Regions from separate parts of the Enterobacter sp. UPMP701 genome, predicted to be linked through region 1. Evidence: predicted binding sites of a transcription regulator. Region 1 holds the regulator's gene; each other region holds the start of a gene.
The links. The regulator LexA, encoded in region 1, represses DNA repair genes until DNA is damaged. The targets are predictions, from matches to a motif close to TNCTGTATGTACATACAGNA.
Positions count from the first base shown of each region.

Region 2: the regulator LexA is predicted to act here: its motif matches at 2,479-2,498, upstream of umuD (translesion error-prone DNA polymerase V autoproteolytic subunit).
Region 3: the regulator LexA is predicted to act here: its motif matches at 2,423-2,442, upstream of rmuC (DNA recombination protein RmuC).
Region 4: the regulator LexA is predicted to act here: its motif matches at 2,453-2,472, upstream of sbmC (DNA gyrase inhibitor SbmC).

Region 1 is NZ_JBSKJN010000011.1:69,019-73,230, forward strand. Features, by position in the region: gene zur (zinc uptake transcriptional repressor Zur) at 1-436, shown strand, start outside; gene ACWKXT_RS19595 (CsbD family protein) at 485-694, opposite strand; gene dinF (MATE family efflux transporter DinF) at 815-2,152, opposite strand; gene lexA (transcriptional repressor LexA) at 2,216-2,824, opposite strand; gene ACWKXT_RS19610 (diacylglycerol kinase) at 2,933-3,301, opposite strand; gene plsB (glycerol-3-phosphate 1-O-acyltransferase PlsB) at 3,456-4,212, shown strand, end outside.
Region 2 is NZ_JBSKJN010000023.1:12,442-16,653, forward strand. Features, by position in the region: gene repE (replication initiation protein RepE) at 1-303, opposite strand, end outside; gene ACWKXT_RS23665 (Y-family DNA polymerase) at 754-2,025, opposite strand; gene umuD (translesion error-prone DNA polymerase V autoproteolytic subunit) at 2,025-2,456, opposite strand; gene parM (plasmid segregation protein ParM domain-containing protein) at 2,688-3,659, shown strand; gene ACWKXT_RS23680 (plasmid partitioning/stability family protein) at 3,662-4,212, shown strand, end outside.
Region 3 is NZ_JBSKJN010000014.1:16,111-20,322, reverse strand. Features, by position in the region: gene ACWKXT_RS20910 (glycoside hydrolase family 130 protein) at 1-484, shown strand, start outside; gene ACWKXT_RS20905 (dienelactone hydrolase family protein) at 526-1,329, opposite strand; gene udp (uridine phosphorylase) at 1,585-2,346, shown strand; gene rmuC (DNA recombination protein RmuC) at 2,486-3,943, shown strand; gene ubiE (bifunctional demethylmenaquinone methyltransferase/2-methoxy-6-polyprenyl-1,4-benzoquinol methylase UbiE) at 4,010-4,212, shown strand, end outside.
Region 4 is NZ_JBSKJN010000003.1:258,801-263,012, reverse strand. Features, by position in the region: tRNA gene ACWKXT_RS09890 (tRNA-Asn) at 84-159, shown strand; gene ACWKXT_RS09885 (DUF496 family protein) at 319-654, opposite strand; gene ACWKXT_RS09880 (FUSC family protein) at 813-1,871, opposite strand; gene sbmC (DNA gyrase inhibitor SbmC) at 1,964-2,437, opposite strand; gene dacD (serine-type D-Ala-D-Ala carboxypeptidase DacD) at 2,558-3,724, opposite strand; gene sbcB (exodeoxyribonuclease I) at 3,924-4,212, shown strand, end outside.

The DNA.
Region 1 (4,212 bases):
GCGCCTTGAAGTCCTGCGTCTGATGAGCCTGCAGCAGGGTGCCATCAGCGCATATGACCTGCTCGACCTGCTCCGCGAAAGCGAGCCGCAGGCTAAACCGCCGACGGTATATCGCGCGCTGGATTTCCTGCTGGAACAAGGGTTTGTGCATAAAGTCGAATCCACAAACAGCTATGTGCTGTGCCACCTTTTCGATCAGCCAACGCATACATCGGCCATGTTTATCTGCGATCGTTGCGGCGTGGTTAAAGAAGAGGGAGCGGAAGGCGTAGAGGATATTATGCATACGCTGGCGGCAAAAATGGGTTTTGCCCTGCGTCATAACGTGATTGAAGCACACGGGTTGTGTTCAGCATGCGTTGAGGTGGAAGCCTGTCGGCATCAGGATGCGTGTCAGCACGACCACTCAATTCTGGTGAAGAAAAAGCCGCGTTAAGGGCAAAAGAAAAGGCGGCTTTAAGCCGCCTGTGTGGGTGATTCAGCGTTACCAGCGGTAGTCGTTGCGGGTTTCCCAGTCTTTGACTTCGTTTTCCGCCTGATCTTTCGCGTAGCCGTAACGTTCCTGAATTTTACCGACAAGCTGATCGCGTTTACCTTCAATGACGGTCATATCGTCATCAGTCAGCTTACCCCACTGTTCTTTCGCTTTACCTTTGAACTGCTTCCAGTTGCCGCCGATTTCGTCTTTATTCATCATCGTGTCCTCTTAGTTAAGCGTCGGGTCGTAACGTCCGTTACGTTCTTTTCTGCTGGACGTAATAATTATTGTAGTTAAGGATTCGGCAGTTGATTTCATATTCGGAATCTTTAACCGTCACGATATATCGTAACGGGATGGAAGCCAGGTATTATTTTGCCAGTGACGATGCCAGATAAAGGCAAGCGACAGGCCGCGCAGGGAGAGGAATACCGCAAGCGCCAGCCACAAACCGTGATTACCCAGCCAGGGAAGCGTCAGCAGCGTCAGACCAAACCCCGCCGCCGCGATCGCCATACTGTTGCGCATTTCCGCGCCGCGCGTTGCACCGATAAACATGCCGTCCAGCAGATAACACCAGACGCCTACCACCGGCAAAATCACCTGCCAGACGATGTAGTGGCCCGCAAGTTCGCGTAAAGACGGGAGCGAAGTGAGTAATGCAATAATGTCGCGACCAAAGCAGGCGTAAATCAGTGCGAACGCCAGCGCGACCAGGCCCGACTGACGGCACGCCGCGCGCCATACCTCACGAAGCTGGCCGCTTTCACGCGCACCGTACGCCTGCCCTGAATGGGCCTCAACGGCATAGGCGAAGCCGTCCAGCGCGTAGGCGGTAAACGTCAGCAATGTCATCAGGACCGCATTCACCGCGACAATCTCTGGCCCAAGACGGGCGCCAAAAACCGTCAACGCGCCAAAACAGAGCTGTAGCAGAAGCGAGCGCAGCATGATGTCACGGTTGAGCGCCAGCAGTTTACGGATATTGCCGCGCCATGCGGTTTTCATCATGACAAGGGATATCCCGCGCAGAGCCAGCACGCGCCAGACCATCCACAGCCCAATGAATAAGGTTCCGTATTCGGCAATCGCCGTCGCCAGTGCCGCCCCGCGCACGTCCATACACAGGCCTATCACCAGCCAGAGATCGAGCGCAATGTTGAGAAGGTTTCCCACGACCAGCAAAATCACGGGCGCACGGGCGTACTGCACCCCCAGTAGCCACCCAAGCAGAACGAGATTAGCCAGCGAGGCAGGCGCACTGAGCCAACGGATTTCGAGGAAGCGTCGCGCCTGCTCCAGCACAGCCTCGCTGCCGCCAACAATATGGAGCGCAAGGTCTATCAGAGGCGTGCGCAGTAAAACAATCAGCGCCCCCGCGCCAAGCGCCAGAATCAACGGCTGCACCAGCGCGCGAGCCAGGCGTAACGGGTCTTTTGCACCATACGCCTGTGCCGTGAGCCCGGTGGTACTCATCCGCAAAAAGAGCAGCAGCATAAACAGGAAGCTGGTTGCGGTTGCACCAATCGCCACGCCGCCAAGATAAACAGGGGAATCGAGATGACCAATAACGGCCGTGTCGACCAGCCCCAGCAAGGGCACGGTGATATTGGAAAAAATCATCGGCAGGGCAAGACGCCACAATGCCTTATCAGATGCCGTCAGCAGTGACATGAGAAATACCGGGAAGGGTAAATGAAGCAGGCTACAGCTGAACTGTAGCCTGTCAGAAAGAGATTACAGCCATTCACCGTTACGAATCACGCCAACAGCCAGACCTTCAATAGAGAAGCTCTGTTCGCGGAGATCGACCACAATCGGAGTGAATTCGCTGTTTTCGGGCAGCAACTGAACAGTGTTACCCTGTTTTTTCAAACGCTTAACGGTGACTTCATCATCAATACGCGCGACCACCACCTGGCCGTTACGTACATCCTGCGTTTTGTGAACGGCCAGCAGATCGCCGTCCAGGATACCGATGTCTTTCATGGACATCCCGCTGACACGCAGCAGGAAATCAGCACTCGGTTTGAACATGCCAGGATCGACCTGGTAGTGACCTTCTATATGCTGTTGTGCCAGCAGCGGTTCACCTGCAGCAACACGGCCTATCAGCGGAATGCCCGTCTCTTCTTCCACCAGCAGGCGGATACCACGCGACGCGCCTGACACAATCTCAATCACACCCTTACGCGCCAGCGCTTTCAGGTGTTCCTCGGCAGCATTCGGAGAACGGAAGCCCAGACGCTGAGCGATTTCCGCACGCGTGGGTGGCATACCCGTCTGGCCGATATGATCCCGAATGAGATCAAACACCTCTTGCTGCCTGGTCGTTAATGCTTTCATTCCGCCCCCTGGGTGTATATACAGTTATGCTGTGAGTATATACAGTCAAAGGCGATTTTGGAACCAAAAACTGCACAAAAAACCAGGGACTTAATTATTCCTCGAGGCTCATCGGAAATGTGACCAAAGCAGCGTGACCCAGGTAATGGCTGCGGTGATAATCGCCAGCAGGACAGCGGCGGAGCCCATATCTTTCGCGCGGCCAGAGAGCTCGTGAAAATCAGAGCCGATCCGGTCGACCACGGCCTCAATAGCGCTATTGAGAATTTCCACTATCATCACCAGAAGTACGGAACCGATGAGAAGCACGCGGGTAATGGCATCTACATCAAGGAAACAGGCGATGATAACCGCGACGATAGCGGCGACCCCTTCCTGGCGAAAAGCAGCTTCATTAACCCAGGCGGCACGGAAACCTTTCCATGAATAGCCGGCAGCTTTGATGATACGCGTTAACCCAGTGGTATTATTGGCCATTAAAAGAACCTTTTTTGAAAAAGAGCGTCAGTAACAGAAGGCGTAGCGCGTTTCGCTGCCGCCTGAAGTATGACGGGTAACAACAGAAATTTTGCGCGCTTTCTGTTATCCTTGCGCCGCAATTGCATTATTAACCAGAGGCTTTACATCGTTTATGTCCGGCTGGCCACGAATTTACTACAAATTACTTAATTTACCATTAAGCATACTGGTAAAAAGCAAGTCTATCCCAGCAGAACCCGCGCTGGAACTGGGGCTCGATACGTCGCGCCCTATTATGTATGTTTTGCCTTATAACTCGAAGGCAGACCTGCTGACGCTTCGCGCCCAGTGTCTGGCGCATGATTTACCCGACCCGCTTGAACCGCTGGAAGTTGACGGTACTTTGCTGCCGCGCTACGTGTTCATTCACGGCGGGCCGCGCGTGTTTACCTATTACACGCCGAAAGAAGAGTCCATCAAGCTGTTCCACGACTATCTCGACCTGCACCGCAGCAATCCTGACCTGGATGTGCAGATGGTGCCGGTATCGGTAATGTTTGGCCGCCGTCCGGGCCGCGAAAAAGGCGAAGAGAACCCGCCGCTGCGCATGCTTAACGGCATCCAGAAGTTCTTCGCTGTCTCCTGGCTGGGACGCGACAGCTTTGTGCGTTTCTCCCCTTCCGTTTCGCTGCGCCGAATGGCGGACGAGCACGGCACCGATAAGATCATCGCGCAAAAACTGGCGCGCGTGGCGCGTATGCACTTCGCCCGTCAGCGTCTGGCGGCCGTAGGGCCGCGCCTCCCGGCGCGTCAGGACCTCTTCAACAAGCTGCTGGCCTCTAAAGCGATTGCCCGCGCCGTTGAAGACGAAGCGCGCAGCAAGAAAATTTCGCATGAGAAAGCCCAGCAGAACGCCATTGCGCTGATGG
Region 2 (4,212 bases), on a different contig from region 1:
CTCTTCAGGGCGATAAAAAACCACTTCTTTACCCGCGAATCCCTTCAGGGCCTGACGGATATCTTTGCTGGCCTCGGCGGAGGTCAACCCGAAAGTTTCCGCATACTTGGCGACCTGAATTTCACATATCCCGTCATGCTCCTGCAGCGTACCGTCAGATTTTCTGATCTGGTCCACAAAGAGATAAAGCATACGCTTTTGGTCGCGAGAAAGACTGTATGCCGCCTCAGTCAGTTCGTTTGACTGGACAATTCGCGGGCTATTCTTACGTTTTTTATGGTTGATAACCGCAATTTCCGTCATGTCAGGTCCGTGTAAAGTGTGACAGGATTTAAGATTGTCACACTAATTGAAAAAGAGTCAACAGGTAGGGATAACTTTGTGGAATACAGCAAATCATGAGGGCAATTTGTCACAGGGTTAAGGGCAATTTGTCACCCTTTAAGAGGGTGGTTGAGGGTGATTTGTCACACTGAGAGGGCAGATTGTCACACAGATCCTTCTCAAACCCGCATGAATAAAGGGCTGAGAGGCATTCTAAAAAGGTAAACCTAACAACCCTTTAAAAAGATCTTATAAAAATATGCACGTGGATAAGTGGATAAGTGGATCAAGCAGAGTGGGGTATCCATTAAACACCGAGCGTAAGCGGAATATGTCCGTTCAGTTCCCTGGTGCTTCCTCGCTCACTCGCGGGCTTCGCCCTGTCGTTCGGCTGCGGCGAGCACTACTGGCTCTCTTGAAAGGCGAAATTTAACTGATCCTTGCAATGGGGATATCTTTCCAGCGAGTCGTGTACGCAGGGGAGAGCATGTCACGTTTCATTTGCCAGGATGGCGCAATCCCTCGTTCGGCAAACCAGACCTGTCCCAGACCAGAATGATTAATGCCATCGAGAACCTTCATCAGCTCAGCGCTGTGAGGACGTGGCGGACGTTCGTCGAACAGTTGTAGCTGCGAAACGCCTGAGTCAGTGAAGTCATTCAGCATCACACCGGCTTTGGCATACCTGTGCCCATCCTTCCAGATACGCTCCAGAGCCGCTGTGGCGGCCGCAATGACATCTCGGGTGTCCTGAGTGGGGGTAAGTAGTTTCACCGTGGCCACGTTGCCGTAATACGGCTCTTTAACGGCGAATGGAGACGTTTTGATGAAAACGGAAATATGCCGGCAATACTGGCGCTCTTTACGCAGCTTTTCTGAGGCCCGCTCTGCGTACTGACAGACAGCCTGCCGCAGCGAATCGTACTCCGTGATTTTCTCTCCAAAACTGCGGCTGCAGACGATCTGCTGTTTCGTTGGCGGGGCTTCTTCAAGCGACATGCAGCTTTCCCCGTTCAGTTCGCGCACTGTTCGCTCGAGAACGACGGAGAAATTTTTCCGGATGAAGGCCGGGTTCGTCAGGGCCAGATCGAGCGCGGTCTTAATGCCCAGTACATTGGGCTTGCGTGCAATACGGTTTCCCACGCCCCAGATCTCTTCGACCGGCTGCAGTGAAAGCAGTTTCCGCGTTCGCTGAGGATTCCCCCGGGTCAGGGCGAGCACACCACGAAACTGTTTCCACTCCTTTGAGGCCCACTGGGCTGATTTTGCAAGGGTTTTTGTAGGCGCAGCCCCCACTCCGATGGTCAGCCGGGTACAGTCATATACGTGCTGGCGCAGCTGCCGGCCGAAGTCCTCCAGAGCCATGCAGTGCTCAACGCCGGTCAGGTCGAGGAACATCTCGTCAATCGAATACTGTTCCACCCTGGGAGCCAGCTCCTCCAGACAGCTCATCACGCGCGCCGACATCGAAGCGTAAAGCTCATAATTGCTTGAAAAACAATATATTTGTTCCGGGTAGGGCTCATTTTTTATCTGGAACCACGGGGTGCCCATTTTGATCCAGGGCTTTGCCTCGGCGCTGCGCGCGATCACATTTCCGTCGTTGTTGCTCAAGACGACGATTGGCTTTCCTTTCAAATCCGGGCGGAAAACACGTTCGCAGCTGGCATAAAAGCTGTTCACATCGGCCAGGGCAAACATCAGTACATCTCCCTCGGGCGGTGGATGATGTGCGTGACGACACCAAAGATATCCAGATCGTCCGGGTCGGGATAAATCGGCGACCAGGCGGCGTTCATGGGCTGCAGCGTCAGTCGTGGCGTCAGCAGCAGCCGTTTGACCGTAAACTCCCCCTGCACGCTGGCCACAACAATATCGCCATGCCGGGGCTTCTCGGCACAGTCCACAACCAGCAGATCGCCATTGTACAGGCTGCCGTCGGCCATGCTGTCTCCGCTGGCGCGAAGGTAGTAAGTCGCGCTCGGATGCCGTATGCAGTAATCATGGAGATCCAGATCGGATTCGACATAGTCAGCTGCAGGGCTGGGAAAACCGCAGCTGGCAAGGTCTGCAAACAACGGATGGGCCTGTGGCGGGAGTTCTTTCCCGGTGCTGAAAAGCTGCAGTTTCATCTTTCCTCCTGACGTCTAAATATACTGGTTATTTATACAGTATATTTAACAGCGTGAGGATAATCCAGATCGCCTGCGCCATGAACAGAGTGAGTAACCTAAGCTACTCAAAATGTTCGTAAACATCATTTTGATCCCCTAGTGTTACTCATAATGAGAAATAAGGCTTTTATTTTTCCATTTTGCTCTTATAATATGTATCAAATTGAGTTTAATTGACGGAGCATAATGATGAATATTTACTGCGATGATGGTTCAACTAATGTTAAGCTGGCATGGTTTGAAGGAAACGAGCTGCAGACCCGGGTTTCTGCTAACTCCTTCCGGCATGGCTGGAAAGTGGCGGAGTTCAGTGCTGCAACGTTCAACTATCAGGTGGGCACGCTGAAATACACCTGGGACAGCGTCAGCCGGGATGCCATCCCGACAACAAACGTGGAGTATCAGTACGGTGATCTCAACCTGCTGGCCGTGCATCATGCGCTGCTGAACAGCGGGCTTGAGCCGCAGCCGGTGAGCCTGACCGTGACGCTGCCCCTGAGCGAGTATTATGGCGGGGACTGCCAGCGGAACGAGGAGAACATCCGACGCAAACGGGAAAACCTGATGCGTGAGCTGGTTCTGAATAAGGGCAGGGCATTTACCGTAACGGACGTGAAGGTGATGCCGGAATCACTGCCGGCGGCGTTCTCCCGTCTCGCGGAGCTGAAGCCCGGACCCGCAGAGACCACCCTGATTATCGATCTCGGCGGAACCACGCTCGATGCCGGCGTGATTGTCGGACAGTTTGACGATATCAGTGCGGTACACGGCAATCCGTCTGTCGGCGTGTCGCAGGTCACCCGCGCAGCTGCAGGCGCGCTGCGGGCTGCAGACAGCGAAACCAGCGCGCTTATTGCTGACACGGTCATCCGCAACCGCAACGATCGTCAGTATCTGCAGCGTGTGATCAACGATGCCGGAAAAATCGACGATGTTCTGAATAAAATTACAGAGGCAATCACTTCCCTGGGCGCGCGTGTCACCAGTGAGCTGACGGCCTTCAGGAACGTTAACCGGGTATTCCTGGTCGGGGGAGGGGCATCCCTCATTGAAGAGGCTATCCGTCAGGCCTGGCCTCTGGCTCCTGACCGTATCGAGGTTATAGGCGATCCGCAGCTGGCGCTGGCCAGAGAGATTGCCCTTTACAATAAAGAGGACTAAACGTGCCGGACGGCCAGTATTCTTTCTATCTGCACAGCGACGATCGCACCGACATCGCGGCGATGGCGACCATCAGCACCATCTCACAGCCCCTGCGCGGTGACTTCATCCGGACCGCCGCCACCGCCGGGGCGGTGATGTACCAGACGGATGCCCGTTTACCAGCGATGATCCCGGTGTTCTTTGACGGGCAGCTGAGCGCCATCCGGCTATGCGCCGTAATGGCCCTGGTATCCGGCACCTGGTCTTCACTCTCAGGACTTCCTGATGAGCCTGATGGTGGCGTGGCGGCTCTGGCCATGTCACCGGATACGGAATACCAGCGCCGGCGTTACACCCTGACGCTTCTGGATGACCGGAGCAGTGAACGGGTTGAGCGTGTGCTGACGGGGGTGTCTTCGCGCCTGCGTGGAGAGCTGCTGAGAAACCTGATTATCACCGGTCTGGCCCTGCATACGACTGCGCCGGAACTGCCGCGTCTGCTGGCCAGCATGCCGGTACCGCCCGGCACGGTCAGCGAGCTGCAGGTTCTGGTTCAGCAGATGGCCGGTAC
Region 3 (4,212 bases), on a different contig from region 1:
CCCGGAGAAGGTTGGCGGAACCTACCGGGCGCTTACCCGGCCTGCGCCCTGCCATTTCGGCCACCCGGAAATATGGATCTGCGAGTCACCCGATATGCTGCACTGGGGAAACCATCAGCATCTGTTGGGACGCTCGGGGGACGAATGGGATGCGCTTAAATCTGGTGGCGGTGCGCCGCTGATCAAGACCGCGCGCGGCTGGCTGGAAATTTATCACGGCGTGGACGCCAGCCTGCGTTACTGCCTGGGCGCTCTGCTTCTGGATCCTGAAGACCCGCTCACCCTCGTTGCCAAATCGACTGTGCCGCTGCTGGAGCCGAGTGCGCCCTATGAGCGTGAAGGCTTTTTCGGTAACGTCGTCTTTACCTGCGGGGCGCTGGTGCGTAATGACACGCTGCATATCTGGTATGGCGCGGCGGATGAGTGTATCGCGCTGGCCACGCTGCCGATGGACGATCTGTGGAAACATCTCGGCCTGAATTAAGGCCTGACGCAGCCCCGACGCTTGCCGGGGCTGCAATGCATTTATTTCTTCCCGCCGTACTGGCTAAACCACGCCAGCATTCTCTGCCAGCCATCTTTCGCCGACTCCGCGTGGTAGCTCGGACGATAATCGGCGTTAAACGCGTGTCTGGCATCCGGGTAAACCACAATCTCCGCCTTCGCATTCGCCGCGCGTAGCGCGTGGCGCATCGTCTCGACGGTATCAAGCGGAATGCCGGTGTCCTGGCCGCCATAAAGCCCTAACACCGGGGCATTTAAATCCGTTGCGATATCAACCGGATGTTTCGGCGAGTTCAGGGTCTTTTCGCCCACCAGTTTGCCGTACCAGGCCACGGCAGCTTTCAGCTGCGGGTTATGCGCGGCATAAAGCCAGCTGATGCGTCCGCCCCAGCAGAAGCCGGTCACCATTAAGCGATGCGGGTCACCGCCGTTGCGCGCCGCCCAGCTGGCAACATGGTCGAGATCGGCCAGCACCTGCGCATCTGGCACTTTGCTCACCAGGTTACTGAACAGCGTCGGGATATCGCTGTAGTCATTGGGATCGCCCTGACGGAAGTAGAGCTCTGGCGCAACGGCCAGATAACCTTCCAGCGCCAGGCGCCGGCAGATATCGCGAATATGTTCGTGAACGCCGAAAATCTCCTGAACCACAATCACGATGGGCAGCGGGCCGTCTTCCGTCCTGGGGCGTGCGTGATAAGCAGGCATATTTTCCCCCTGCGAGGGAATGGAGGTCTCGCCCGCCGTAATGGCGTCTTCTGAGGTTGAGACGATGGTTGAAGCATGCGGAGCCGCAGCAGGTGCAAATCCGGTTTTTTCAGTCATGGCATTCTCCGTACCAATGAGTTAGCGCAAAGGTAAATATAGACACCAGGTTAACAACCCACAGTGCCTTAAACGGTCTATCTTTTGTGCAGCACCCGACGATATAACTTGTTAATGTGATGTAAATCACTTTTTGATGGAAATTCAATGCAATCATTTTCATTCATGGTGAGGTGTGTCACGAAATTATGCTTACCGCTTCTGTAAAGTACCGTTTTACTTCTTCTGACTAACCGACCCACAGAGGAGTCACCTATGTCTAAGTCTGATGTTTTTCATCTCGGCCTCACTAAAAACGATTTACAAGGGGCTACGCTCGCTATCGTCCCTGGCGATCCGGAGCGTGTGGAAAAGATCGCCGCGCTGATGGATAAGCCGGTCAAGCTGGCTGCCCATCGTGAATTCACCACCTGGCGCGCAGAGCTGGATGGCAAAGCGGTGATTGTGTGCTCTACCGGTATCGGTGGTCCGTCTACCTCTATTGCGGTTGAAGAGCTGGCGCAGCTGGGCATTCGTACCTTCCTGCGTATCGGTACGACCGGCGCGATCCAGCCGCACATTAACGTGGGCGACGTGCTGGTTACGACCGCATCCGTCCGTCTGGACGGGGCAAGCCTGCACTTTGCACCGATGGAATTCCCGGCAGTGGCAGATTTCGAATGCACCACCGCGCTGGTTGAAGCCGCGAAATCCGTGGGCGCAACCACCCACGTGGGCGTAACGGCCTCTTCAGATACCTTCTACCCTGGCCAGGAGCGTTACGACACCTTCTCTGGTCGCGTGGTGAGCCGCTTCAAAGGCTCTATGGAAGAGTGGCAGTCCATGGGCGTGATGAACTACGAGATGGAATCCGCAACGCTGCTGACCATGTGCGCAAGCCAGGGTCTGCGTGCCGGTATGGTGGCGGGCGTTATCGTCAACCGCACCCAGCAGGAGATCCCGAACGCCGAAACCATGAAGCAAACCGAAAGTCATGCGGTAAAAATCGTGGTGGAAGCGGCTCGCCGTCTGATCTAGTCCTCCTCTCAGAGATAAAAGGCCGACACGTTCGGCCTTTATTTTTTGCGTAACGCCTCGCAGGAAAACCCTTTCAAACTGGACGTTTATACAGCACAATCTTATTTTGTGCAGGTAATACGTTGATGCAGGGGGCATTGTGGATATCTCAGTCCTGATTTATGCGGTGATTGCGCTGGCGGGCGTGGGGATAGGCTGGCTGATTTCCAGCTACCAGCACGCGCAGCAGAAAGCCGAGCAACTGGCAGAGCGCGAAGAGATCGTCGCTGACCTCAGCGCAGCAAAGCAACAGCTTGCGCTGAGCGACCACTGGCGCGACGAGTGCGAGCTGCTCAATAATGAGCTGCGCAATCTGCGTGATATCAACACCTCGCTGGAGGCCGATCTCCGCGAAGTGACCACCCGCCTTGAATCCACCCAACTGCATGCGGAAGACAAAATCCGCCAGATGATCAACAGCGAGCAGCGCCTCAGCGAGCAGTTTGAGAACCTCGCCAACCGAATTTTTGAGCACAGCAACCGCCGCGTCGACGAGCAAAACCGCCAGAGCCTGAACAGCCTGCTGACGCCGCTGCGCGAACAGCTGGACGGCTTTCGTCGTCAGGTGCAGGACAGCTTTGGCCAGGAAGCCCGCGAACGCCACACGCTGGCGCATGAGATCCGTAATCTTCAGCAGCTGAATGCCCAGATGGCGCAGGAGGCGGTCAACCTGACGCGCGCACTTAAAGGCGATAACAAAACCCAGGGGAACTGGGGAGAAGTGGTGCTGACGCGCGTGCTGGAGGCCTCCGGCCTGCGCGAAGGATATGAATATGAAACGCAGGTCAGCATTGAGAACGATGCCCGCTCACGCATGCAGCCGGATGTCATTGTGCGGCTGCCGCAGGGTAAAGATGTGGTAATTGACGCCAAAATGACGCTGGTGGCCTATGAGCGCTACTTCAACGCGGAAGATGACTACACCCGCGAATCGGCGCTGCAGGAGCACATTGCCTCCGTGCGTAACCACATTCGCCTGCTCGGCAGAAAAGACTACCAGCAGCTGCCGGGTCTCCGCTCGCTGGACTATGTCCTGATGTTTATCCCGGTTGAGCCCGCGTTTTTGCTGGCGCTAGACAGACAGCCTGAACTGATCACCGAAGCGCTCAAAAATAACATTATGCTGGTCAGCCCCACCACGCTGCTGGTGGCGTTACGTACTATTGCCAACCTGTGGCGCTATGAGCACCAGAGCCGCAACGCGCAGCAGATTGCCGATCGTGCCAGCAAGCTGTACGACAAAATGCGCCTCTTCGTGGACGACATGTCATCAGTCGGGCAGAGCCTGGATCGCGCGCAGGATAACTACCGCCAGGCGATGAAAAAGCTCGCCTCCGGACGTGGCAACCTGCTGGCGCAGGCCGAAGCGTTTCGCAGTTTGGGGGTCGAAGTTAAACGCGAGATTAATCCGGATTTGGCTGAACAGGCGACAGCGCAGGACGAAGAGTTTCGACTGCGTGAAGGCATAGATGAACAAAATACCCCCAGCCAGGACAACGATTTAGCGGTGGATTTATCGCCAGGTGAGCCGCCTGTGCGTTTCTTTCGCGGTGGTTGAATCGTAGGGCAATTGCGCCCAATCTGTTACACTTCACGAACATTTGACTGATTAGCAGGCTCTGAGATGGTTGACGATTCACAAGACACGACGCACTTTGGCTTTCAGACTGTAGCCAAAGCACAGAAAGCGGACATGGTGGCCCACGTATTTCATTCCGTGGCGGCGAAGTACGATGTGATGAATGACTTGATGTCGTTCGGCATTCATCGCTTGTGGAAGCGCTTCACCATCGACTGTAGCGGTGTGCGTCGTGGACAAACGGTTCT
Region 4 (4,212 bases), on a different contig from region 1:
ACAGAATCGGCAATCAGTCGATTTTCCCTAAGATCAGGTTTGACAAAACTTTTTTCGCCGCTAAGATAAGCCTCCACAACGATTCCTCTGTAGTTCAGTCGGTAGAACGGCGGACTGTTAATCCGTATGTCACTGGTTCGAGTCCAGTCAGAGGAGCCAAATTTAAAAAGCCTGCTTTTAAAGCAGGCTTTTTGCTTTTCTGCGTCGGGTAAAAGTGTCGGGTGGCGGCTGCGCCTGACCGACAAAACCAACTGACCGTTGATCGTCAAATAAAAAAGCTCTCTGTCACCAGAGAGCCTTTTTCACAATTCGCTGCGATTACTCGCTTTTTGCTTCGGCGTTTTTGATTTCGCCCATCACTTTCAGCTTCTTAGAGATGTCGCGACGCTCTTTGGACAGCTCCGCATTTTTGATGATGTAGTCATCAACGCGGTCTTCATAGTCGCTCTTCATGCTGGCAATGATGCCCTGAATAGCTTCAACGCTCATGCCTGGCTTGATGTAGTCGCTCAGGTTGTCGAGCAGCAGAACACGCTTCTGGTTGTCACGGATCTTCTTCTCAACGTCCTGGATTTCACGCTGCAGTTTGTTTTTGCGGCGGAACAGGCGGACGAATTCCAGAACATCCTGGAACGAAGGCTTGGTAGTTTCCATTTTTACACCCCTGATAATGTGAGATTCGGATTCGTTAAAGCAACCGTTGTAACAATAACCTTACTGACAGCGGCTGCGAATGACAATGGCTATATCGTTTAAAGCTATCATAACCCCAATTGCTGCTGAATCGAAGCAGCAGGCGTCACTTCCGCGTTTTATTTGCGCAGCGCCCGGCAAATCAGGTGCGATAGCAGCTCAAGCTGGCGCGCCAGTTCCAGGCTCAGCCAGACATAACCATGGATGGGCGTTTCCGCCACGTTATCGCCCTGCCGCTCGTTGATCAGCTGTTTCAGCTCTGCCACGATTTCATTCAGACGCTCGCTGTTCGCCAGAACGGGCTGCGGGTTGCCTTCATAGAGTGCATGGGCGATGGTCAGCAGAGTTTGTTGCGTCATCATCTGCGTCTCTTTGAGGGTCTGCGCGTTTAGCATCAACAGGTGGCTGGGACGCGAGGCCCAGTGCGCGTTGATTTGCAGTTCAAGTATGCACACCAGATTGCGGCTGACCGTCTGGATAGCTTCGAAAATCGCTTTCTGAATATGAGTCTCTTTGCTGGCAGGTGTGATCAGGCCGCGCATTTTGACCACGTCGTTGAGTATGGTTTGCAGATGCTTTTCCAGCCGCGGACGTTCAACAAGATTAGGGGAAAAACCGGCCTGATAGACGCGGTTAAAGGCTGTGACATAGTTGGCCATCTGGATACGCCAGTGCAAAAAAGCCCGCTGCGGCCAGATGCCGGTAAACAACATGGCGAGCAGCGATCCCAGAATAACATCCCCGCTTCGCCACAGCGCCGTGGTCATATCCCCGGCGGGCGCGCCGACCACGACCGCGAGAGTGATACCAATCAGCAGCGCCTGATAGGGCCGTTTGCCCAGCGCCAGCCAGCCGCACAGGAACATGGCGGCACCGCACCATGCCAGCATCACCGGAAAAGAGATCAGCTCCAGCTTCAGAGCGATAAGCCCCAGGGCGGAGCCGAGAACGGTACCGCCAATACGCTCGAAGGCACGCGGGACAACGTTCCCCCAAAATGAGATAGGCCCCATCACCACTACCAGCGTGATCAGCGGCCATGTCCCTTCAGGCACATCCAGCAGCCGGACCAGTACAAACGTCAGCACAAATGCCAGCGCAATGCGGCACCCGTGCACCACGCGGTAATGTTTGTATAAGCGAATTTCAAAAGGGGTTAATGATTTGTCGGGACGCACACCCGCTCTCCAGCTACACGGCAAACCACAATTGTACTGTGTTTTCAGCCGGGCGGATCGCTCCCGGCTGAAAAACCCTTCATTAAACAGGCTTAAACCGTTTTGTGCTCTACTGCGATGAACATTTCAATATCCCAGTAGCCGTCGGCGTTGCCATCATTGAGATAGCGCTCAAAGCAGGGCTTGAGCGCCATCTGGTATTTATTGTCCTGCAGCAGGGAATTAAAGAACTGATACCACGGGGTCGCAAAGTCGTAGTTTTCCACGCGCGCCGTTGCCACGGCATAATCACCGGCCGCGATTTCCGTCATCATCACCCCTTCGCTATTTTCCGGGATGACGAAATCATCCGGTACCGTAACGGCCGTATCGCAGCGCAGTTTTTCTGCCGGGACCTCATCGGGGTTATCGTAGTAGACCGCCACCCACTCCAGCGGCTCAATGTGACGCCCGTCCACCCACATGACCAGCTGTTCAAAGCCCTGCTTGACCGTTTTTTCCCACGGCCCAACAAGATGAAAACCCGCAATTTTACGCTTCTGTTGCTGCTCGATGCTGTAGTCCATGCTGCCTCCGATTATTACTGTATATTTATACACTATAAAGCAGGATTTCTATTATCGGCAAACGAGGAGTGTTTATTATGTGAGCAGACTCGCAACCCTGCCAGTCTGCTCATCAGCGGGTTACAGCGTGTGGTGAAGATAATCGCTCAGGCGTGAGAATACGCCGCCCTTATCAACGGCTTCCAGAGTGACCAGCGGCCAGTGCGCCACAACTTTGTCGCGATCGTAGAGCTGGATCTCCCCGACCCGCTGATGGGCGGCAATCGGCGCTTCCAGCTCTTTTTTATCCAGCACGTATTTGGCTTTGATGTTCGGCACTTCCGCTTTCGGCAAGGCCAGCCAGAAGTCCTGATCGGTGCCCAGGCTTATCTGTTCTTTATCACCGTACCAGATACGCTCTGTCCCCACTTTTTTACCGTTATGCAGGATCTGCACCGTATCAAAATTTTGCTGTCCCCAGTGCAGAAGCTTGCGTGCCTGGTCCTCGCGCCCTTTCGGACTGTCGGCCCCCATCACCACCGCGATCAAACGACGCTGGCCGTCCACCGCGGAAGCAATCAGGTTAAAGCCCGCACCCGAGGTGTGCCCCGTTTTCAGCCCGTCAACGTTCATGGTCTTATCCCACAGCAGACCGTTACGGTTCTGCTGGGTGATCCCGTTCCAGGTCAGGCTCTTCTCGCTGTACATATGATAAAACTCGGGCTCACCGTGGATGATGGCGCGGGAGAGCACGGCCAGATCGTAAGCTGAGCTGTGCTGGCCCGGCGCATCCAGCCCATGAACGGTTTCAAAGTGGGTGTCGCGCAGGTTCAGCTTTTGCACGTAGTCGTTCATCATCTTCACAAACTGCGGCTGTCCACCCGCCACGTGATCGGCCAGCGCCACGCAGGCGTCGTTGCCGGAATCGACAATCAGCCCGCGGCTCAGGTCTCGCACGGAGACGCGATCGCCCTCTTTCAGAAACATCAGCGACGATCCGTCAAAAACCGGATTCCCCTTTGCCCAGGCATCACGTCCTACGGTGACAATGTCGTCCGGCGTAATGCGGTGGCTATCAATGGCCCGATCGACCACATAGCCCGTCATCAGCTTAGTCAGGCTCGCCGGATTGCGTTGCTGATGTTCGTTGCCCGCCGTTAAGATCTGACCAGTCGTGTAATCCATCAGCACCCATGAGCCCGCCTGAATGGCCGGAGGCTGCGGCGAAAAATCCAGTGGTTCGGCCGCAAAAGCAGATGAGACACTCGAAGCGAGTAAAGAAACAGCAATAAACAGACGGCGTTTCAACGGTATATCCTCAGGTCATTAAAAATCGATGACCTTTTTACGGGAGTTCTGATGTCGTTACCTGGCTTAATTGAAAAAAAATGTGACAGAGCGCAGATTTTTCTCTGAAGCTGACGCGCAAATTTGCACCACGGCGGCGCTTTTTATTCGGTCTGAACCGCACGATCGTTTACCATAGTGACGTCATTTTTTTAACAGGATGGTATTACTGGTGTCTGACTCTGCCGCACGCCCGACTTTTTTATTCCACGACTATGAAACCTTTGGCACGCACCCGGCGCTGGACCGACCGGCGCAGTTTGCCGCCATCCGCACTGACGACGAATTCAATATCATTGGCGAGCCCGAGGTCTTTTACTGCAAGCCCGCGGATGACTACCTGCCGCAGCCTGGCGCGGTCATGGTCACCGGGATTACGCCACAGGAAGCGCGGGAAAAAGGGGTCAACGAAGCAGAGTTCGCCCGACGCATTCACGATCTGTTTACCG